Regions from separate parts of the Halomonas sp. HG01 genome, predicted to be linked through region 2. Evidence: riboswitches for the same ligand, from Rfam matches in the RefSeq annotation. Region 2 holds a riboswitch; each other region holds the start of a gene.
What was found. A riboswitch is a leader RNA that binds a small molecule or an ion and turns the genes downstream of it on or off. The one in region 2 is predicted to bind cobalamin.

Region 1: linked by a shared signal. The riboswitch ahead of UN84_RS04885 (AAA family ATPase) and the one ahead of UN84_RS06620 (ABC transporter substrate-binding protein) in region 2 are both predicted to bind cobalamin.
Region 3: linked by a shared signal. The riboswitch ahead of UN84_RS04840 (TonB-dependent receptor domain-containing protein) and the one ahead of UN84_RS06620 (ABC transporter substrate-binding protein) in region 2 are both predicted to bind cobalamin.

The regions. Positions count from the first base shown of each region.
Region 1 is NZ_CP022134.1:1,048,248-1,055,379, reverse strand. Features, by position in the region: gene cobN (cobaltochelatase subunit CobN) at 1-136, opposite strand, end outside; gene cobW (cobalamin biosynthesis protein CobW) at 136-1,236, opposite strand; gene UN84_RS04890 (cobyrinate a,c-diamide synthase) at 1,233-2,627, opposite strand; gene UN84_RS04885 (AAA family ATPase) at 2,612-4,441, opposite strand; cobalamin riboswitch at 4,565-4,789, opposite strand; gene UN84_RS04880 (ABC transporter substrate-binding protein) at 5,046-6,062, shown strand; gene UN84_RS04875 (FecCD family ABC transporter permease) at 6,092-7,132, shown strand, end outside.
Region 2 is NZ_CP022134.1:1,392,254-1,399,385, forward strand. Features, by position in the region: gene UN84_RS06590 (methyltransferase) at 1-323, shown strand, start outside; gene UN84_RS06595 (GNAT family N-acetyltransferase) at 421-897, shown strand; gene UN84_RS06600 (aminoacyl-tRNA deacylase) at 976-1,446, opposite strand; gene UN84_RS06605 (secondary thiamine-phosphate synthase enzyme YjbQ) at 1,568-1,993, opposite strand; gene UN84_RS06610 (methyl-accepting chemotaxis protein) at 2,115-3,749, opposite strand; gene UN84_RS06615 (pseudoazurin) at 3,985-4,416, opposite strand; gene UN84_RS06620 (ABC transporter substrate-binding protein) at 4,461-5,462, opposite strand; cobalamin riboswitch at 5,566-5,758, opposite strand; gene UN84_RS06625 (ABC transporter substrate-binding protein) at 5,843-6,976, opposite strand; gene UN84_RS06630 (chloride channel protein) at 6,966-7,132, opposite strand, start outside.
Region 3 is NZ_CP022134.1:1,039,594-1,046,725, forward strand. Features, by position in the region: gene UN84_RS04820 (bifunctional adenosylcobinamide kinase/adenosylcobinamide-phosphate guanylyltransferase) at 1-540, shown strand, start outside; gene cobD (threonine-phosphate decarboxylase CobD) at 1-1, shown strand, start outside; gene cobS (adenosylcobinamide-GDP ribazoletransferase) at 537-1,295, shown strand; gene UN84_RS04830 (histidine phosphatase family protein) at 1,247-1,885, shown strand; gene UN84_RS04835 (bifunctional adenosylcobinamide kinase/adenosylcobinamide-phosphate guanylyltransferase) at 1,837-2,259, shown strand; cobalamin riboswitch at 2,508-2,674, shown strand; gene UN84_RS04840 (TonB-dependent receptor domain-containing protein) at 2,764-4,602, shown strand; gene UN84_RS04845 (cobalamin-binding protein) at 4,644-5,513, shown strand; gene UN84_RS04850 (FecCD family ABC transporter permease) at 5,500-6,498, shown strand; gene UN84_RS04855 (ABC transporter ATP-binding protein) at 6,522-7,132, shown strand, end outside.

The DNA.
Region 1 (7,132 bases), 340 kb from region 2:
GCTCGACCGCCTGGGCCAGCGCCGACAGGCTGCTGTCGGCGGCCGACAGGATCACGACCTCGGCGGGCGTCTGCTGCAGGTCGACGATGCCCTCGTCGTCGACGAAGCCTCCGGGCTTGGCGGCGAACAGGTGCATCAGGCGGGCGTCGCGCTCTCGGCACCGGCCAGCGCCGCCTCCAGCACCTCGCGATCCAGGTGGCGGCCGATGATGACCAGCTCGGTGTGACGCGGCTCGTCCCGGGCCCACAGCCGATCGTAGTAGCCGTCCAGCCGCTCGCCCACGGCCTGGATGACCCGGCGCATGGGCTTGCCGGGAATCGCCGCGAAGCCCTTGGCGCGATAGATCTCGTGTTCTTTCAGCAGCGCGGTCAGGCGCGCCTCCAGCGCCTCGGCGTCGACCTCGCCCAGGCGGATCACCAGGCCGTCGAAGTGGTCGTGGGCGTGATCGTGGTGAGCGCCCTCGGCGTGGTGGCGGTCGTGGTGGTTGTCGATGCGGTCGATGCCCTCCTCGCTCGCCGCGCCGATGCCCATCAGCGCCTCCAGACGGGCCGGATCGTCGGCCAGGCTCGGATCGATAAACAGCGTCTTCACGGACCCGGGGACCTTGTCGGCCACCAGCGCCTCGACCCGCGCCCGCTCGTCCTCGGCGAGCAGGTCGCTCTTGCTGACCAGCACCAGGTCGGCGGCGCTGAGCTGGTCGTCCAGCAGCTCGCGCAGGCTGGGATCGTGATCCAGGCTGTCGTCGGCGCGGCGCTGGGCCTCGACCCGCTCGACGTCGCTGGCATAGCGGCCGGCGGCCACCGCCGGGCCGTCGACCACGGTGATGATGGCGTCGACGGTGCAGTGCTGACGCACCTCCGGCCAGTTGAAGGCCTGCACCAGCGGCTTGGGCAACGCCAGGCCGCTGGTCTCGATCAGGATGTGGTCGATGTCGTCGCGGCGGGCCACCAGCTTCTTCATCACCGGCAGGAACTCTTCTTCCACCGTGCAGCAGATGCAGCCGTTGGCCAGCTCGAAGATGCTGCCGTCCTCGTCGAGCGCCTGGGCGCCGTCCTCATCACAGCCGATGGCGCAGCCGCGCAGCAGGCTGGAGTCGATGTCCTGCTCGCCGAACTCGTTGACGATCACGGCGATGCGCTTGCCGGTGATGCGGCGCAGGATACCGGCCAGCAGCGTGGTCTTGCCGCTGCCGAGGAAGCCGGTCACCACCGTGGCGGGAATCTTGTCGAGTTTCATGCGTGGCATTCCTTTGTCGAATCGTCAGCGACCGCGGCCGCGCCAAACAGGCGGGCCACGGCGGCGGGGTTGTCGGGGAAGAACAGGTGCAGGTAGGACGCGGTCAGGCCTCGCGCGCGGTAGATCGCCTCGCCCGGCGCGGGATGGCGCTGGCGGCGACCGTGGGCGATGGGCTCGGGCGTGCCGCTGGCCTGGGAGCGGTGATGGGCGTGGCCGCGCACCGGCCCTTCGGGCAGCTCGGCGGTCTGCATGCCCTGGCAGCCGCGACGCCCGCGCATGGCGCCGGCGCCGGGCAGCAGGCCAAGCATGGCGTGGGTCTCGCCGTCCTGATCGGTCAGGGTCTCCAGGCAGTAGAGCAGCCCGCCGCACTCGGCGAGGATCGGCAGATCGTCCTCGAAGGCCCGCCGGAGGTCGTCGCTCAGCGCGGCGTTGGCGGCGAGGCCTTCGGCGTGCAGCTCCGGATAGCCGCCAGGCAGCCACAGGGCGTCGCAGGCCGGCAGACTCGTATCGGCCAGCGGCGAGAAGAATCTCAGCGTCGCGCCCATGCGCTCAAGCAGGTCCAGGTTGGCCTGGTAGACGAAGCTGAAGGCGGCGTCGCGCGCCACGGCGATGGTGCGGCCGGCGAGCCAGGCCGGCGGTGCGGAGGCCTCGGTGGGCGCGGGAGTGAAGGCCACCGGCGGCAGCGCCAGCAGGGCCTCGGCCAGGCCCTCGGCGGCGAGCGCCTCGGCGCCGGCGTCGAAGCGCGCCTCCAGGTCGTCGCGGATCTCCTCGGCCTGGACCAGCCCCAGGTGGCGCTCGGGCAGCGCCAGGTCCGGGTCACGGGGCACCGCCGCCAGCAGCGGCACGGTCGCCGGCAGCGCGCCCTCGATCAGCTCGCGATGGCGCGCCGAGCCGCAGGCGTTGGCGATCAGCCCGGCGATGCGCACGTCGTCGCGGAAGCCGGCCAGCCCGGCCACCAGCGCCGCGGCGGTCTGGGCCATGCCCTTGACGTCCATCACGATCACCATCGGCAGGCCGAACAGCGCGGCCAGATCGGCGCTGGAGGGCTCGCCGTCGAACAGGCCCATGGCGCCTTCGACCAGGATCAGGTCGGCCTCCCGGGCGGCCTCGAACAGCCGCTGGCGGCAGTAGGCCTCACCGGCCATCCACAGGTCGAGCTGGTCCACCGGCTGGCCGGAGGCCTGGGCCAGCACCCGCGGGTCCAGGTAGTCCGGTCCGGTCTTGAACACCCGCACCACCCTGCCCTGGCGGCGCAGCATCCGCGCCAGCGCCGCGGTCACGGTGGTCTTGCCCTGTCCCGAGGCCGGCGCGGCGACGAACACCGCCGGGCAGCTCACGGCGTCGTGCTCGTGCATCGCGCTCGCTTCCTTGACGTTCATGTCGATGCCCATCCCCCGGCCTCCCGGCCGGCCAGCGGCCGGTAATCGGCGCCCAGCGCCCGGGCGATGTCGCGGCCGCGGCCGCGCTTCACGGCGGCGGATTCGGTGTCGACGACCACGCAGTCGCCGAGCGGCGGCAGGCCGCTCAGCGGCTGGCGGGTGCGGCCGTCGGTGATCAGGTAGGTGCGCACCTGCAGGCCCGCGTCCTGGCGGCGCCAGCGGCGCACCAGCTGCGCGGCGTGGCCCACGGCCTCGCGCAGCGGCGTACCGCCCCCGCCGGGCACGGCATCGAGCCGCTCGAGCAGGTCCTTCGGCGCGCGACGCTTGGGCTGCAGGGTGGCGACGCCCTCGTTGCCGAAGCCCAGCACCGCGATCTGTTCCCGGGCGGCGTAGGCCTGGCGCGCCAGGCGGTCGACCACGCCCTTGGCCCGGCCCAGCAGTTGACGGCCGAGGGTGGAGGCGGAGGTGTCCAGCAGCACCAGGTGCAGCATCGGCTGGCCGGAGCGCGGGCGGCGATAGCAAAGGCGACGCCAGGATCGACGGCCGCGATGCTCGACCAGGGTCGCGAACCAGTCCGGGCGCGGCGCGGGATCGGCGTGATCAGCCTGGCGGCGATCCCGGCGGCGGCCGACCTGGCGACCGGGGCGGCGGCTCGACGCATCGGACGAGGTCAGGCCGGGGGACGTGGGAGCGGCCGCAGACTCGGGCAGCGACGGCATCGGCGTGGCCACGCTCGGCTGGGCCACCGGCGGCATGGCGCCCCACTGGCCCTGGGGCTGTGAATCGGCCCCGGGGGCCTGGGCGCCGTCGGGGGCCGGCTTGCGTGAATCGTCGCCGCTCGCCCTGCCGCGGCCCGTGTCAGGCTCGCCAGCCCCGTTCATGCCGGACCCGCCCTCGCCAGCCCCGTTCCCGCCGGCGCCGGAGTCGGAGTCGGAGCCGCTGCCGTTGTCGTCGGGGGCAGCGGTGCGGCGATGGGCCAGCACCCAGGGCTCGACGACATCCAGGTCCTCACGCTCGACGCGCGCCGCACCGCGCCAGGCCGCATGGGCCCGGGCGGCGCGGTGCCAGGTGACGTCGGCGCGCAGCCCCTCGACCCCGGCGGCCTCACTGCGCTCGGCGATGCGCTCGTAGATGTCATCGTCGGCGACGATGTCGGGAAGGCGCTCGCGGGCCTCGGCCAGGCGCCGGGTCAGCGCCGCCTGCTCGGCCTCGTGGGCGTCGACGAAGGCACGCGGGTCGCGGTCGAAGGCCTCGCGCTGGCGCAGGATCGCCACGCGCTCGGCCACGCCGGGGCTCGCCGACTGCTCGACACACAGGCCGAAGCGGTCGAGCAGCTGCGGGCGCAGCTCGCCCTCGTCGGGATTCATGGTGCCGATCAGGCTGAAGCGCGCGGCGTGGGCGTGGCTCAGGCCGTCGCGTTCGACGCGGTTGACGCCGCTGGCGGCCACGTCGAGCAGCAGGTCGACCAGCGCATCCGGCAGCAGGTTGACCTCGTCGACGTACAGCAGGCCGCCGTGGGCGCGGGCCAGCAGGCCCTCCTGGAAGCGCGCCTCGCCGTCGGCGAGCACCCGCTGCAGATCCAGGCTACCGGTCAGGCGCTCCTCGCTGGCGCCCAGCGGCAGGGTCACCAGCGACGGTCGCCGGCCCTCGGCATCGCGCGGCAGAATCTCCGCCAGCGCCCGGGCCAGGGTCGACTTGGCACTGCCCTTGGGACCGCTGATCAGCACGCCGCCGAGGCGCGGATCGACAACGCTGAGCAGCAGCGCGGTCTTGAGCGCCGGCTGGCCGACGACGGCGACGAAGGGAAATTCGGCAACGGCGCTCATGGCGTCACGGCCGGGAAACGGCAGACGGACGCGGGACGCGCATCGCGGCGGAGGCTCCGCCGGGAGGGGGAATCGACAAACACGGGCATGGTGATCCTCTCGGTGCCCACCGCACCGGCATGGAATGACTCGACGTGACAGGCCGGTCTCCGGGCTCAGAAGGGGCACTCGCCGGGGCATGGCCGTGGGCGTCGTGCCGTGATCCGCACCTTCCCGGCATGTCGCCAGTGGTCGTCGCGGATCGCGCTTCATTACCGTTGCGGGGGCAGCGCTGGGATCGGCCGTGGCCTCACCAGACTTCCCGATTATCCCCTGAACCTCAGGGGCACCTGTCTTCGGAGGAGTATCGTAATGGACCGGCCATGTCCCGCGCAATCGACCACGCACTCGACCTGCGACGGCAAGCAAGCCCCTTGCCGGATAGATTTGTTATGATATAACATAACTTTTTATTTTCGCGGAAAAGCCTCGCGCGCAGGTCGCCGGCCTCTCCTCAAAGTCGGCGTCGACGCAGGCGTCGATGGGAGTGGAAAACGCCTCGAAACTCGTGGCAATCTCCCGTCGCCGGTCGGCCACTTCCCCTCCCCCACCTGGACACCGACGCATGACTCTCGCTCGTAGACTACTGGCAGTGCTCTCACTCATTACGGCGTCATCCGCCGGAGCGGAGGCGACACATTATCCGCTGACGATGATGAATTGCGGCCGCGACATTCACGTCGATGCCGCGCCGGAACGAACCGTCACCGTCGGTCAGTCGGCGACCGAAATTCTCTACGCTCTGGGGCTCGCCGATCGCGTCGTCGGCACATCGGTCTGGTTCACGCCAGTGCTGCCGGAATTCCGCGAAGCCAACACCGATATCGAGCGCATCGCCGACAATGACCCGAGCTTCGAGGCGGTCGTGAACAGGCGGCCGGACATTGTCACGGCCCAGTACGAGTGGCACATCGGCCCCACCGGCAGCGTGGCGACCCGCGACCAGTTCCAGGATCTCGGCATCAACACCTACATCATGCCCGCCGACTGCGATACCAAGAACAATGCCACCGGCGGCGACGGCACCCGTACCGCCGCCTTCTCCACCGATTCGGTGTACAAGGGCATCCACGAGCTGGCCACCATTTTCGACGCCAATGATGCCGGTGACGAGCTGATCGACGAGCTGAAAGACCGCGAGGAAAACGCCATTTCCCGCGCCGAATCGCTGTCGCTTCCGGACGATATTTCGGCGGTATTCTGGTTTTCGTCTCCCGACGGATCATCGGATCCCTACGTCGCGGGAAGGCTCGGCGCTCCCGGCTACATGATGGACAAGCTCGGCATCCAGAACGTCATCCAATCGAACGAGGAATGGCCGACCGTGGGCTGGGAAACGATCGCCCGCTCCGACCCGGACCTCATCGTGATCGCGACCATGGATCGCCGCCGCTATGCGGCGGACAGCGTCGAGACCAAGCGCGACTTCCTGCGCCACGATCCCGTGGCGAGCCAGATGTCGGCGGTGCAAAACGGCCACATCATCGAGATGGATGCCCACGCCATGAGCGCGACGATGCGCACCATCTTCGGCCTCGAGACGCTGGTGGATGCCCTGTCCGGGATGTCCTTCGCACGATGAATGACGCCGTTCGACTATCGCGCCCGCCCATGGCCAGGATAAGCGTCTCGCACTCCGCCTGGCACTGGGGCTGGCTGGCACCGCTGCTGCTGTTCGCCGCGGTGATGGCAGGCACCGCCATCGGCGAAACCGCGATTCCGTTCGACACCATCCTCAAGGTGCTGGCCAACCATCTCGGTGGCACGGCCTTCGCGGTGGATCGCATCGATGCCGGCATCGTCTGGGAATACCGTCTGAGTCGGGCGATCCTCGCCGCCTGCTGCGGTGCCGGCCTGGCGCTCGCCGGCGTGGTGCTGCAGGCGCTGCTGCGCAATCCCCTGGCCGACCCCTTCCTGATGGGCATCTCCGCCGGCGCCTCCACCGGCGCGGTGTCGGTGGCCATCCTCGGCGTCGGCGCCGGCACCCTGACGCTGTCGCTCGGCGCCTTCGCCGGCGCAGGCCTGGCCTTCGGTCTGGTGGTGCTGCTGGCCCATGCCGCCGGCAGCGGCACCGGCGGCGGTCGCGCGACCCAGGCCGCCGGCGCCATCATCCTCGCCGGCATCGCCGGCTCGCAGCTGTTCAACGCCCTCACCGCGCTGATCATCGCCAAGTCGGCGAGCGCCGAGCAGGCCCGCGGCATCATGTTCTGGCTGATGGGCAACCTCTCCGGCGTGCGCTGGAGCGACGTCGCCCTGGGGCTTCCCGCCGCCCTGGCGGGCCTGGCGATCTGCCTGTGGTACCGGCGCGCCCTGGACGCCTTCACCTTCGGCGCCGACAACGCCGCGTCGCTGGGCATCCCCGTGCGCCGGGTGCGCGGCGTGCTGATCGCCGCCATGGCGCTGGTCACCGCCGCCATGGTGTCCATGGTCGGCGCCATCGGCTTCGTCGGACTGGTGATTCCCCATGCCATGCGCTTCCTGGTCGGCAGCCGCCACACCCGGCTGCTGCCCGCCTCGGCGCTGGCCGGGGCCGTCTTCCTGATCGGCGCCGACGTGCTCTCGCGCACCCTGGTGGCCGGCCAGGTGCTGCCGATCGGCGTGGTCACGGCGCTGATAGGCGCCCCGGCCTTCGCCCTGATCCTGATCCGTGGG
Region 2 (7,132 bases):
GAGATGAGTACCTTCCCGTGCCCAGTTGCGCCTATGGCAGGCTTCCCGGCGACTTCGCCGGCTTCTGCCGCTGGGCGGCCGAGAACAAAGGTGTCACACTGCCCAAGGAGGTAGACTGGGCCCCCTTCGAGACCGCCGGCTGGCGGCGCCAGGCCGAGGTGGAGCGTCTCGAACTGGTGCGCCATCTGTTTCGTCGGCCGCTCGAGGTCTGGTTGGTACTGGACCGAGCCTGGCGACTGGTCGAGGCCGGCTATCGGGTGCGCCTCGGTACCTTCTGCGAACGCGAACTGACGCCACGCAATCTGCTGCTCGAGACGCGCTGAGCCGTCGCGCCTCGGGCGTGTACAACGATAACGACATCGACCCGCCATGAAGAACATCGCGCCCGACAAGACAGACAAGACCGACAAGGAAGTGCTCATGTCCGATTCCCCCTGCCTGATCCGCCCGCTCCAGATGAGCGACAAGCCGGAATGGGCACGCCTGTGGCAGGACTACCTGGCCTTCTATGACACCGAGCTTCCCGAGGCCGTCTACGATCACACCTTCGAGCGGCTGCTGGCCGTCGGCGAGAGTGAGCCCGGGTGTTTCGTGGTGGACGTGCGAGAGGCCGACGGGCAGGAGACGCCGGCCCTCGCGGGGCTCGTCCACTACCTCTATCACGCGCACTGCTGGAAGCTGGGGCCGGTCTGCTACCTGCAGGACCTGTTCGTCGATCCCCGCTATCGCGGCAAGGGGCTGGGGCGCCGGCTGATCGAGCGCGTCCATGGCCAGGCCGGTGAGGACGGCGTCACGGACATCTACTGGATGACCCAGGAGTTCAACGAGCCGGCGCGCCGTCTCTACGACCGGGTCGGGGCACTGACACCCTTCATCAAGTACGTGCGCAGCGCCTGAGCGAGCACCGTTTCGAGCCCACATGAATCGGCCACGCCCCAAGGGGCGTGGCCGATTGTCGTGTCGCGTGACGGCGACTCAGTGGGGTCGACTGAAGGCGCCGTGCCGGCTGCCGGTCATCAGGCGCTCGAACTCGTTGCCGCTCATGTGCACCAGCGTCTCGTGGTCGCCGGCATCGAAGTAGATATCGGGCTGGTGGCGAAGCTGGTCATCGAGATAGACCTTCAGGCCATAGGCCTGGCCCACGGCGATGGTCGCGCCGGGGTCACAGTCGTCGAACTCGCGCTGGATCTCCTCCTCGGAAGCCAGTTCGAAGTGCTCATGGAACAGCTGTGAGAGTTTCTGCAGGTCCGCATCCCGGGTGCTGGGCACCACGGCGACGCGATATCCCTGGTCGCCGTGCAGCATGACGGCCTTGGCCATCTGGTGGCCGCCGACGTGGGACATCTCGGCGATGCGGCTGGTGGAAACCGCGTGTGGGTGAGTGACCTCCTCGTAGTCGATGTCGCAGGCGCGGAGGTACTCCCTGATCGTCATCGGCATGGCCATGACGGGCTCTCCTTCGGCCTCGCGGGCCGAACCATCGATTGCCGCGCCTCCCTGCCTGGCAGGCGTGTCTTCCTGACTTCAAGCATAGTCCGTCGCGTCTGGATCATCCCACGGAGGGCGGCTAACGGGTGCGGCCGTTGAGGGTGGCGATGATGCGCCGGCTTCCACCGTGGTCGCGGTGTTCGCCGAGATAGAGCCCCTGCCAGGTCCCCAGCGCCAGTCGACCGTCGCGTACCGCCAGGGTCAGCTGGGTGCCGAGCAGGCTGGCGGCGACGTGGGCGGGCATGTCGTCCGGCCCCTCGATGGTATGCCTGAAATAGGGCAGATCGTCCGGTACCAGGTCGCGCAGGAAGGCGTCCAGGTCGTGGCGCACGTCCGGATCGGCGTTCTCGTTGAGGGTCAGCGAGGCCGAGGTGTGCAGCAGCTGCAGATGCAGCAGACCGACGTCGAGCTCGGCCAGCGCCGGCAGCTGACGGGCGATCTCGTCGGTGATCAGGTGAAAGCCTCGGGCGCGAGGGGCAAGGCGGATCTCGTGCTGGTCCCAGATCATGGCGGTCTCCCCTTGGATGGCGAAAGGGCGGTCAGCATAGGCGAGACGCCTCCGCCATGATACCCGGGGAGAGCGCCGGTCACCGCCGTGAGGCTGGCGGCGGTGACCGGCGTGGCCGTCAGGCGTTCTCGGGAACGCGGAAGCCGACCACGGCCTGGTAGAGCCCGTTGGCCTGCCCCTCGAGGGAGCCGGCGGCCCCTGCCGCCTGCTGCACCAGGGCGGCGTTCTGCTGAGTGACCTGATCCATCTGGGTCACCGCCTGGTTGACCTGCTCGATGCCCGCCGACTGTTCCTGAGAGGCGGCGGAGATCTCGGCCATCAGGTCGTTGACGCGCTGTGCGCTGGTGCGGATCTCGCCCATCGCGCGGTCGGCCTGGTCGACCAGTTCGGCGCCGTCGTTGACGTGGCCCACCGAGCCTTCGATCAGCGTCTTGATCTCGCTGGCCGCCTCGGCGCTGCGGCTGGCGAGATTGCGCACCTCGCTGGCCACCACCGCGAAACCGCGGCCCTGTTCGCCGGCACGGGCGGCCTCCACGGAGGCGTTGAGGGCCAGCAGGTTGGTCTGGAAGGCGATGTCGTCGATCATCGAGATGATGTCGGCCACCTTGCGCGAGCTGTCGCGGATCTCGCCCATGGTGGTGACCACGCGGCCGATCACGTCCTGACCCTTTTCCACCGAGCTGGTGGTCTCGTCCGAGAGGGTATTGGCCTGGGTGGCGTTGTCGGCGTTCTGGCGCACGGTGGCGGTCAGCTCCTCCATGCTGGAGGCGGTTTCCGCCAGCGAGGCGGCCTGCTGCTCGGTGCGCGATGACAGGTCGTTGTTGCCGCTGGCGATCTCGCTGGCGCCCTGGTCGATGGCTTCCCCGGCCTGGCGGATGCGGGTGATCGTGGCGGCGAGCTCGAGTCGCATGCGCTCGATGGCATACATCAGACTGTGGCGGTCGTCATCGCGCAGGGGAGTGGCGTGCGTCAGGTCGCCCTCGGCGATGCGCTCCACGACGCGCTCGGCCTCGCTCGGCTCGCCGCCCAGGGTGCGATACACGCTGCGGATGAGCACCAGGAAGGCGGCGGTCAGGAAGCCGCCGGCAATCAGCAGCACCAGGGCATACTGGCCCAGCTTGCCGAGGAAGGCCGCCTGGATGTCGTGGGTGTAGACGCCGGCGGCGATGTTCCAGCCCCAGGGCGCGAAGCGCTCGACGTAGCTCAGCTTGGGAAACAGCGTATCGCTGCTGGCGTCGCGTGAGGCGTAGGGCAGGTAGCCGCCGCCGTCGCGGGCGAGAGCCGCCAGCTCGCGGTACACCCCGACCCCGTTGGGGTCCTCGTAGGACGACATGTTCGTACCCGGATCACGGCGAGGGTGATAGATCAGGCGCGAATCCGCGTCGAAGACGAAGACGTAGTTGTCCCGGGCGTCGCCGAAGCGGATCGCATCCAGCGCTGCGTAGGCCCGTGTCTTCGCCTCATCCTCGCTCAGCTCGCCGGTCTCGACCCGTGTCGCGTAGCCTTCGAGCAGGGTATCCACCATGCCGATGGTGTTGGAAAGGGAATGCTGGCGTTCCTCGAACATCGTGGTCCGGCTCTGCCAGGCCATGCTGATCACGATGCCGATCATCACCAGCCACATCAGTCCCAGCGTCAGCCACAGCTTGCGCTTGAGGGGCCATGGCCGGTGTGCCTGGGAGGTGCGGGCGCCCTGCGATACGGCGGGGGCCTGGCTCGCGTCGAGGCGAGCGCTTGTGGTCAAACTCGTCATGGAGCTTTCTTATCCTGCGATAATCATTGATAGGAAGAGGGGCGGTTATTGGACGTGTTATGACCAGGCATTATCGGCCTCGGCCCGCCGGGCTTTAGCGCGGCCAGAGGTTTGCCCCGTCGATCCTGGGCATGACGGGGAGGGAGGAGAGGGAAATAGAGGGAAGGGGAAGAGAGGAGAGTAAAGCCGCGACGGCGCGCATACGCCGTCGCGGGGAAGGCCCGGCACCTGGCGGTCAGATGTCCGTAACGCGTCGTGAGAGGATGTCGAGGAAGCGCTGTCGCGCGGTGGCCGGGAGTGCCTCGGGCAGGTCGGCCTCGGTCGCCGGCCGGTCGCCGACCTGGATCAACATGACCATGCCCATGGTGTAGTGCGGCGAGCACTTGATCCCCCAGATGCCTTCGGCCTCCAGTGTGACCTCGATGGCTTCGTCGATATTGCCGATGAAGGCCTGGCCGCCTTCGGGCACCATGCCGTCGATGGTCGCCGCGTTGTGCCCCGGGGCGGCGTCGACGAACGTCACAGTGTCGCCGGGTTGCACGTGCAGGTAGCCGGGCTCGAAGGGCATCGGCCCGGTGGCGTTGCGGTTCAGCATCTTCACGGTGTGCGTCTCGGCTATCGCGGAGAGGGGCAGCAGGCTCAGCAGCAGGATCAGGCGTTTCAGCATGGTATCGCTCGATATCGTGGTGGATCGGTGGCGCGGGCGGCGGTTCACGGCGAGAGCTCGAAGTCGGCCAGTCGGTCGGTCAGTCGCTCCAGGGCGAAGATCGCCCGGATCGAGGGATCCATGGCATGGGCATCGATCTCGACGATGCGGTCGTTGCGCACGGCCGGCATTTCACGGGTGACCGGGTCCGTGTCGAGGAACTCACGCTTGACGGTGATATCGTCGGCTGGAAGGCGACGTCTATCCATCCGCGCCGCGGCGATGAAGGAGGGATGGCCGCGGGCGATGGTCTCCCAGCCGACGGTGGGCCATTCCTCCTCGGAGGCGATGACGTTGGTGATGCCGAGCGTGGCCATCATCCAGCCCGGCACGCCGTTGGCCCCGGCGACGTAGGGGGCGATGGCCAGGTCGGCGGAGGAGTACCAGAACACGCCGCGGATATCCTTCGGCAGCGCCATTGCCCGAGCCCGCTCCTTGGCGGCCTCCTCGCGTGCGCGAAGATCGGCGATCACCTCGTCGCCGCGCGCCGAGACGTCGAAGATCCTGGCCAGCGTCGCGATGCCGTCATAGATTAGCTCGGGGTCGAACGGGGTCGTGCGGGTGCCGTCGAGGCTGTTCCGATTGTGCTTGCCGACACAGTCGGTCGGCATGACCCAGCTGGGAATGGCGATGTCATCGAACATCTCGGGGGTGCCGACGGCGCCCTGGGGGCCGATCATCCACTGGTAGGCCGTCACCACCAGGTCCGGGTGCTGGCCGACCACGCTTTCATAGCTCGGCGCATTGTTCGACAGCCGCGTCACGTCGGCATCGACCTCGGTGAAGCGGTCGAGTACGGGGTTGACCCATAGTGCCGTGCCAACGACCTTCTCGGAAAGGCCCAGCAGGTAGAGGATCTCGGTGGTGGCCTGGCCGACGCTGACGACCCGTTCGGGCGGCCGTTCGACGGTGATTTCGTGGCCGCAGCTCGATAGCGTGAGGGGATAGTCGGTGGCGGCCAGGGCCGTCTGCCCCAGGCAAAGGCTCGCGGCGATTGCCGTGGTCATTCTCAACATCATGTACATTCCCGTGCATGATGAGCGGACGACCGGGGCGTCCACCAGGCGGACCATCCCCCTGGTGCGGGTACCGCCCAAGCCGACCCGCTCGGTTAGTCGATAGGGGTCGGCAGGTCTCCTGACTGACGGGTCATCGCTAGCTCACCTTCCCGAACGCTGCGTTCAGTGGCGTCATCGAGCCTCGCTAACCGCCTACAGTTGCGGGGGCAGTTCCGTTTCGCGCGGGTATCGCGACGGATTCCCTCTTAGGTTCCCTGAGGAACACCGACCCGGCCAGTCTAGAGCGCGGAGGTGCACGACGCCATCTTCCTTCCAGGGCGGCGCTGCAGCCTTCGTGACCGATGCGGCGTTCGTGCCCGCGGAGTGCGCTAGTCGTCCGTCGGCGGCTCGGCCGTCAGCGCCGCGCGGAAGAGCTCGCCGATGCGCGTCCGGCTTCTGGCGTACCAGGCTTCGTCCTTGATCACCGCGCCGCCGGCGTTGAGCGGATGGGTGGGCAGGTGCAAACGCATGTCGATGCCGCTGTCGGCATGGGTGGTGACCCCCTGTATGGCGCTGTGGCGTGACGGGCCGTAGGGAATGTAGCGCGTCAGTGCCGCCTGGCGCTCGCTGGCGGTGGCGAAGCGGATGAAGCGCCGTGCCGCCTCGGGGTGAGGGGCGTGGCGCGGGATCGCCCACACCTCGTGCTCCTGGACCTGGCCGTCCCAGAGGATGGCGATCGGCGCGTCGCGATGGGCCATGGCATCGAAGAAGCGCCCGTTGTAGCCCGAGGCCATGGCCACTTCGCCGTCGAGCAGCAGCTCGACCGGCGTGCTGCCGGTCTCCCACCAGCGCAGTTCCTCGAGCCCCGCCAGCCGGGCGAAGGCCAGCGACAGGCCGCGGCGGGTGCTGAGCAGCCGGTACAGCTCCTCGCGGGGCACGCCGTAGGACAGCAGGGCCCATTCGAGATTGACCGAGGGCGTGCGCTGCAGCGCCCGAGGGCCGGGGAAACGATGCTGGTCGAACAGGTCGGCGATCTCGGTGGGGCGCCGGCCGGGGAAGGCGTCGGTGCGGTAGGCGACCACGGTGGCGAACACCGAGTGGGTCAGGCTGCAGTCGCCGAAGGCGCCGTCGATGAAGTCGCGCTCGACGGGCGTGCCGTCCGGCGCCGGGGCGGCGAGATCGGCCGGCAGGGGTTCGAGCAGCCCCGCCTCGCAGGCCGCCATGGCCTCGCTGCGGGTCATGTCGATGACGTCCCAGGGCACGTTCTGCTCGGCCACCGCGCGGCGCAGCGCCGCCAGCCCGCCGTCGTAGCGTTCCACCGCGACCGGGATGCCGGTGGCCTCGGTGAAGGGGGCGAACAGCGCGCGTCGCTGGGCCCGCTCGTAGGCGCCGCCCCAGCTCAGCACCGTCAGCGGCCCGGTGCCGGTCGCAGGGCTCGTCTGGCCTGTCTGACCCGGCGCCATGCCGCCTGCGGCGAGGCCGGACAGCAGCGCCATCACGGCCAGTATTCGTCTAGCCCGCACCGTGCTCCTCCTTTCGTAGCTCGTCGCTGTAGCGCAGGAAGGCCCGGGCGATGCTCGACTCATAGACCACGCCGTGGAAGACGTCGTCCTCGTCGACCACGGCGATGGCCTCGCCGGTCATCTCCTGCAGCTGACGCATGGCGGCCCAGATCGAGG
Region 3 (7,132 bases), 350 kb from region 2:
ATCGCCTTCGTCTCCGGCGGGGCGCGCTCCGGCAAGAGCGGCGTGGCCGAGGCGCTGGTCGACGAGTGGCAGTCGGCCCGCGGCGGCGCGCGCTTCTATCTCGCCACTGCCACCGCTCGGGCCGGCGACGACGAGATGGCCGCCCGTATCGCTCGCCACCGTCGCGAGCGCGGCGACGGCTGGCTGACCCTGGAGCCGCCGCTGGCCTTCGCCGAGGCGCTCGCCGCGATGCCCCCGGGCAGCACGGTGCTGCTCGACTGCCTGACCCTGTGGGCCAGCCGGGTGATGTTCGAGGCCGGGCTCTCGCAGGCCGAGGGCCGGGCGATGCTGGCGGCCGGGCTCGACGAGGCCCGCCGCCGCGACCTCGCCCTGGTGGTGGTCTCCAACGACCTCAACGAGGAACTGCCGCCCCGCGACGCCCTGGTGTGGCGCTATCTGGCCTTCCTGCAGGCCCTGCATCGCGATCTGGCCGCGGCCTCGAATCGCGTGATCGAGGTGGTGGCGGGCCGCGCCATCGACTGGAAAGGAGGCGATTCATGAAGGACGCGGGCTTCGGCGTGCTGCTGGCCATCCAGTTCCTGACCCGGCTGCCGGTGACGCTTGCCTGCCCCTGGACGCCGGCCACCCGGCGCTGGGCGGCGCGGGCCTATCCGCTGGTGGGTGCGCTGGTGGGGGTGATCGTGGCCGCCGCCGGCACGCTGCTCGAGGGCCTGCTGCCTCTGCCGCTGCTGACGCTTTTGCTGCTCAGCCTGTGGGTGGCGCTGACCGGCGGGCTGCACCTCGACGGACTGATGGACCTGGCCGACGCGCTCGGCAGCAACGCTCCGCTCGAGAAGCGCTGGGCGATCATGAAGGACCCGCAGGTCGGCAGTTTCGGCATGCTGGCGCTGGTCTTCCAGCTGGCCTGGAAGGCGGCACTGCTGTGGGCGCTGCTGGCGGCCGGGGCGAGCCCCTGGTGGCTGGTGCCGGTGGTGGCGCTGGGCCGGCTGGCCGCGGTCGGCCTGCTGGTGAGCCAGCCCGCCGCCCGCGCCGAGGGCCTGGCCCACGCCTGGCAGCAGAGTCTCGGTCGGCGCGACCTGGTGCTGGCCGCGCTGCCGGCGCTGGCGTGTCTGGTTTTCGTGCCCGGGCTGGCTTGGCTGCTGGTCGGCCTGGCGGGCTTCGTCATCATCTACGGCCGGGCGGTGCGCCGGGCCTTCGGCGGCATCAATGGCGACATCGTCGGCGCCGCCATCGAGGGAGGAGAACTATGGCTGCTGCTGATCGCCTGGAGCTGGTGGTCGTTCGTCATGGCCTGACGAGCTGGAACCGTGAGCGCCGCTACCAGGGCCATCGCGACATTCCGCTGCTGCTGCCGGACGCCGAGGCGGACCTGGATCGGCTGCGCGAGGCGCTGGCCGACGTCGCCTTCGACGCCGTGCACTGCAGCGACCTGACCCGCTGCCGCCAGACCCTGGCCCACGTGCTGGAAGGTCGGGAAAGCGGCGCACCGCGCCTCGATGCCCGGCTACGCGAGCTGGCCTTCGGCGACTACGAGGGGCGGACCTGGGCCGAGCTCAAGGACGATCCCGACTATCGCGCCTGGGTCGACAGCCAGGGTCGGCTGGCCACGCCCGGCGGCGAGTCCGCCGACGACCTCTGGGCGCGGCTCTCGGCCTGGCTCGAGGAGGTGCTGGCCGAGGCGCGGAAGGCGGGCCATCGCCGCGTGCTGGCGGTCAGCCACGGCGGCGCCATCCGCGAGCTGCGCCGGCGTCTGGAAGACGCGGACTTCTGGGACGGCGTGGTCGGCCAGGCCCAGGGGCGGCGTTTCACGTTCACACTCGAGGAGGACGGCTGGTCATGCAGCTCTTCATCGGCGGTGCCTGCGCCGGCAAGCGCGATCTCGTAGCGGCGCGCTTCCCCGACGCCGGCTGGGCTCGGATCGACGAGCTGGGGCTCGACGGCCGCGAGCATGACCTGCGCCCGGGCGCGGTGCGGGTGCTGACCGGCTGGACGCGCTGGCTGGAAAACGCGCTGGCCACGGAGCCCGACGATGACCGGCTGCGCGCGCGGCTGGTCGCGTCGCTCGACGCGCTGAAAGACGCCGAGCGGGAGGCGAGGGGAGAGATCGTGCTGATCCTGCCCGAGATGGGCCGCGGCATCGTGCCCATGGACGCGGCGGACCGACGCCTGCGCGATCTGGCCGGCTGGCTGGCACAGGATGCCGCCGCCCGCGCCGAATCGGTCTGGTATGTGCGCCATGGGTTGGCGCGGAGATTGTGAGGGCCTTGCTCCGGCCCCAGAGACATCACTCGGGGCTTTCCCGGCGACAGGTCTCTGAGGGGCGCTGTGAACCCATCCCGGGGCGCTACTTTTGCCATCCATGGCAAAAACCCCCTCTACGACCTGTCCCCGGCGCCCCTCACCTCGTGCCAACGTCTCCATGCCGCGTTGACGCCCCGGTAGGCGATTGCTAGCTTACGCCGCACTCTCGGGTGACCCGCCAGTCTGTCCTGTCGGCAGGCGCAACAGGCCCCGACAAGAAGGGCGAGGGTAAACGGGAAGTCGGTGATCCAGTCCGACGCTGCCCCCGCAACGGTGATCGAGTCACGCACCGCCACATGCCACTGTGCCACGCACGGGAAGGCGGCGGTGTGGAGGCGCACAGGCGCCTCGCTCGTCAGCCCGGAGACCGGCCCGAGAGCCAGCGCCGCAATGGGCGAGACAGCCCGCGGCTGGATAAAAACCGATACGCCGTGCGGGTGAGCACGGTGAGCAAGGACTCCCATGAACAAGCCCTATCCCTCCCGCGGCCTGGCGTTTGCCCTGGCCGCGCTGCCGCTGGCCGTCCAGGCCCAGGGCGAGGCCGCCGATGACGCCGCCGCCGAGACCCTCAACCCGCTGGTGGTGACCGCCGCTCTGGCGCCGCGCACCGCCGACGAGAGCCTGGCCTCGGTCACCGTGATCGACGAGGACCAGCTGCGCCGTCAGGACCCGACGGACATTACCGATGCGCTGCGCGCCCAGCCCGGCGTCGACGTGACCTCCAGCGGCGGCTTCGGCAAGACCACCAGCGTCTACCTGCGTGGCACCGGCAGCGAGTCCACGCCGCTGATGATCGACGGTATCCGGCTGCGCTCCGCCACCGCTGGCGGCCCGGCCTGGCAGTTTCTCGAGCCGCGCATGTTCGAGCGCGTCGAGATCGTGCGTGGCCCCCGCGGCAGCCTCTACGGCGCCGACGCCGTGGGCGGCGTGGTCCAGCTGTTCACCCCCGAGGGCGAGGGCGAGCCGGCCCCGCGCATCACGCTCGGCGGCGGCAGCTTCGATACCCGCCGTGCCAGTGCCTCGCTGTCCGGCAGCGAGGGGGGCACCCGCTACTATGTGGCCGCCAGCCGACTGGAGAGCGACGGCTACGAGATCGTCGACGGCGAGGGCGACAAGGGCTACGACAACACCACCGGTCTGATGCGCCTCTCGCACACCTTCGCCGGCGGCGCCGAGCTGGGCGTGCTGGCGCTGCGGGCGCGCGGCAATACCGAGTTCGATGCCTTCGGCACTCCCGCCGATACCGATTACGTGCAGCAGGTGGCCGGCGTCTACGGTGAGCTGCCGATCACCGAGACCTGGTCCAGCCGCCTGACGCTGAGCGAGGCGAGGGACAAGCAGGCAACGCCGCTGTATGGCAGTGTCTTCGATACCCAGGCGCAGACGGCACGCTGGGAAAATACCCTGGACCTGGGGCCGCACCAGCTGGTCGTCGGCGGAGAATACCGTGAGGAAGAGGTCAACGACAGCGAGACCGGAAGCGGGGCTTTTTCGGTGGAGAGTCGCGACAACACGGCCGTCTTTACCCAGGCGCTGATGGATTTCTCGCCGCTGACCGTCCAGGCCTCGCTGCGCCACGACGACAACGAGGCCTACGGCGAGGAGACGACCGGCAGCCTGGCGCTGGGTGTCGCCCTCGACGATATCCATACCCTGCGGGCCAGCTATGGCACCGCCTTCCGCGCGCCGACGTTCAACGACCTCTACTATCCGTTCGATGGCTTCTTCGTAGGCAATCCGGATCTCGACCCGGAAACCTCGGAGACCTATGAGCTGGGCATCCGGGGCCAGCTCGGCCGCGGATTCTGGGACCTGGCGGTCTACCAGAGCGACATCGACGACCTGATCACCAATGTCGACAGCGACGGCGATGGCTTCGTCGATACCACGGACAACGTCGACCGGGCCCGGATTCGCGGCGTGGAAGTCGCCACCGGCGCCGACGTTGAGGACTGGACGCTGCGCGCCGCCCTGACCTACGTCGACCCCGAGAACCGCGAGACCGGCAAGCGTCTGCAGCATCGTGCCTCGCGCAGCCTGCGCTTCGACGCCGACCGCGCGCTGGGCGACTGGACGCTGGGCGGCTCGGTGATCGCCCAGGACCATCGCTATGCGGATGAGGCCAACGAACAGCGCCTCGGCGGCTTCGCCACCCTCGACCTGCGCGCCGGCTGGAATTTCGCCCCGGGCTGGTCGACGCGCCTGACGCTGGAGAACCTGCTCGACAAGCAGTACCAGACGGTCGGTGGCTACAACAGCCCGGGCCGCGCGGCCTTTGTCAGCGTGAGCTTCGGCGGCTGATGCCGATCCGGCGACACCCGGCGCGGTGGGCCGTCGTGGCCATGCTGTGGCTGACGGCGGGGCTGTCTTTCGCGCAGGCCCAGGCCGATGAGTCGATCTGCGTCACCGACGACGCCGAGCGCGAGATGTGCCTGGACGCACCGGCGACGCGCATCGTGGCGCTCTCGCCCGGCGTCACTGAGCTATTGTTCTCTGCCGGCGCCGGCGAGCAGGTGGTGGGGGCGGTGAGCTTCAGCGACTATCCCGCCGCGGCCGAGGATCTGCCCCGGGTCGGCAGCTACGACCGCCTCGACCTCGAAGCGCTGCTGGCCCTCGACCCCGACCTGATCGTGGCCTGGTCGAGCGGCAATCCCCGGGAGCAGGTCGAGCGCCTGGCCGCGCTCGGTCTGCCGGTCTATTTCTCCGACGCCGGCGACTTCGCCGCCATCGCCTCGAGCCTCGAGCGCCTGGGCGCGCTGGCCGGCAGCGAGGCGCAAGGCCGGGCCGCGGCCGACAGGCTGCGCGGCGAGGTGGCCGAGCTGCGCAGCCGATACGCCGGCGCCGCCCCGGTGTCGGTCTTCTACCAGGTCTGGGACGAGCCGCTGATGACGGTCAACGGCGAGCACTGGATCAGCCGGGCGCTGTCGCTGTGCGGCGGTGAGACCCTGTTCGCCGACGAGTCGCCGCTGGTGCCGCGCATCGGCCGCGAAGCCGTGCTGGCCCGCGATCCCGAGGCGATCATCACCGGCGGCATGGGCAAGGCCGACTTCCGCTGGCTCGAGGCCTGGCGCGACTTTCCCGAGCTGACCGCGGTGCGCCGCGACAACCTGTTCTTCGTCGACCCCGACCTGGTGCAGCGCGCCACGCCGCGGCTGGTCGAGGGCACCCGGGCGCTGTGCGCGGATCTGGAGGCCGCCCGTGAGCGGCGCTAGGGCGTCGGAGCGGCTGAGTAGCGCCCGCGGCCCGCTGGTCGGGCTGGCGCTGGCGGCGCTGCTGTCTCAGGGGCTGGCGCTGTCCCTCGGCAGCGTGGCGATCGGCCCGGGCGAGCTCGTCCAGGTGCTGACCGGCGGCGGCGAGGCGCTGCATCGCACCCTGGTGCTGGAGCTGCGCCTGCCCCGGGCGCTTGCGGCCTTCGGCACCGGCGCGCTGCTGGCCATGGCCGGCGCGCTGATGCAGATCCTGCTGCGCAACCCGCTGGCCGATCCCTACGTGCTGGGGCTCTCCGGCGGCGCCTCGGTGGCGGCGCTCGCCGCCATGCTGGCCGGACTCGGCGCCGCCCTGGTGGGCGGCGCGGCCTTCGCCGGAGCGCTGGCCTCGACGCTGATCGTGTTCGGCCTGGCCCACGGCGGCGGCAGCTGGACGCCGACTCGGCTGCTGCTCACCGGGGTGGTGATGGCCTCGGGCTGGGGCGCGCTGATCAGCTTCCTGCTGGCGGTCAGCCCGGTGGAGCGCCTGCCCGGCATGCTCTACTGGCTGATGGGCGATCTGGCCTACGCCGGCAGCCCCTGGCCGGTGCTGGTGACGGCCGCGGCCGCGCTGGCCGTGGTGCTGCCGCTGGGGCGTACCCTCAACGTGCTGGCCCGGGGCGGGCTGCAGGCCGCCGCGCTGGGCGTGGCGGTGCGGCCGCTGGAGTGGGCCCTCTACCTGCTGGCGAGCCTGGTCACCGCGGTGGCGGTGACCACCGCCGGCAGCGTCGGCTTCGTCGGCCTGATGGTGCCGCACATGCTGCGTCTGCGGCTCGGCAACGACCAGCGGCGCATCCTGCCGGCGAGTCTGCTGGCCGGCGGCACCCTGCTGACCCTGGCCGATACCCTGGCGCGTACCCTGATCGCCCCGCAGCAGCTGCCGGTGGGCGTGATTACCGCGCTGATCGGGGTGCCGACCTTCCTCTTCCTGCTGCAGCGGAGCCGGCGATGACGGGCCCGGCGGCGAAGGGGCGGATGGCGAAGGGGCTGGAAGCGACAGGCCTGGTGATCGACGTGCCGGGGCGGCCGGATGGCCGGGCGCTCGATCTCGCCATCGAGCCTGGCCAGCGCTGGGGCGTGCTCGGGCCCAACGGCGCCGGCAAGACCACGCTGCTGCATACCCTGGCCGGGCTCCGGCCGCCGCGGGCGGGGGAAGTTCGCCTCGACGGGCGCGGGCTGTCGCACTGGCGGCGCCGCGCGCTGGCCCGACGGCTGGGGGTGGTGTTCCAGGAGCGCCACGACGACTTTCCGGCCACGGTGCGCGAGACCGCCCTGATCGGCCGCCATCCGTTCCTCTCGCCCTGGCGCCAGGAGGGCCCCGAGGATCACGCCCGCGCGGTGGCGGCGCTGGAGCGCCTCGAGCTCTCGCACCTGGCCGAGCGCGAGCTGGCGACGCTCTCCGGCGGCGAGCGCCAGCGGGTCAGCCTGGCCACGGTGCTGACCCAGGCGCCGGACGTCTGGCTCGCCGACGAGCCCACCAATCACCTCGACCTGCATCACCAGGTGGCGGCCATGGCGCTGCTCGCCGAGCAGGCCGATCGCGGCCACGGCGTGATGATGTGCCTGCATGACCTCAACCTGGCGGC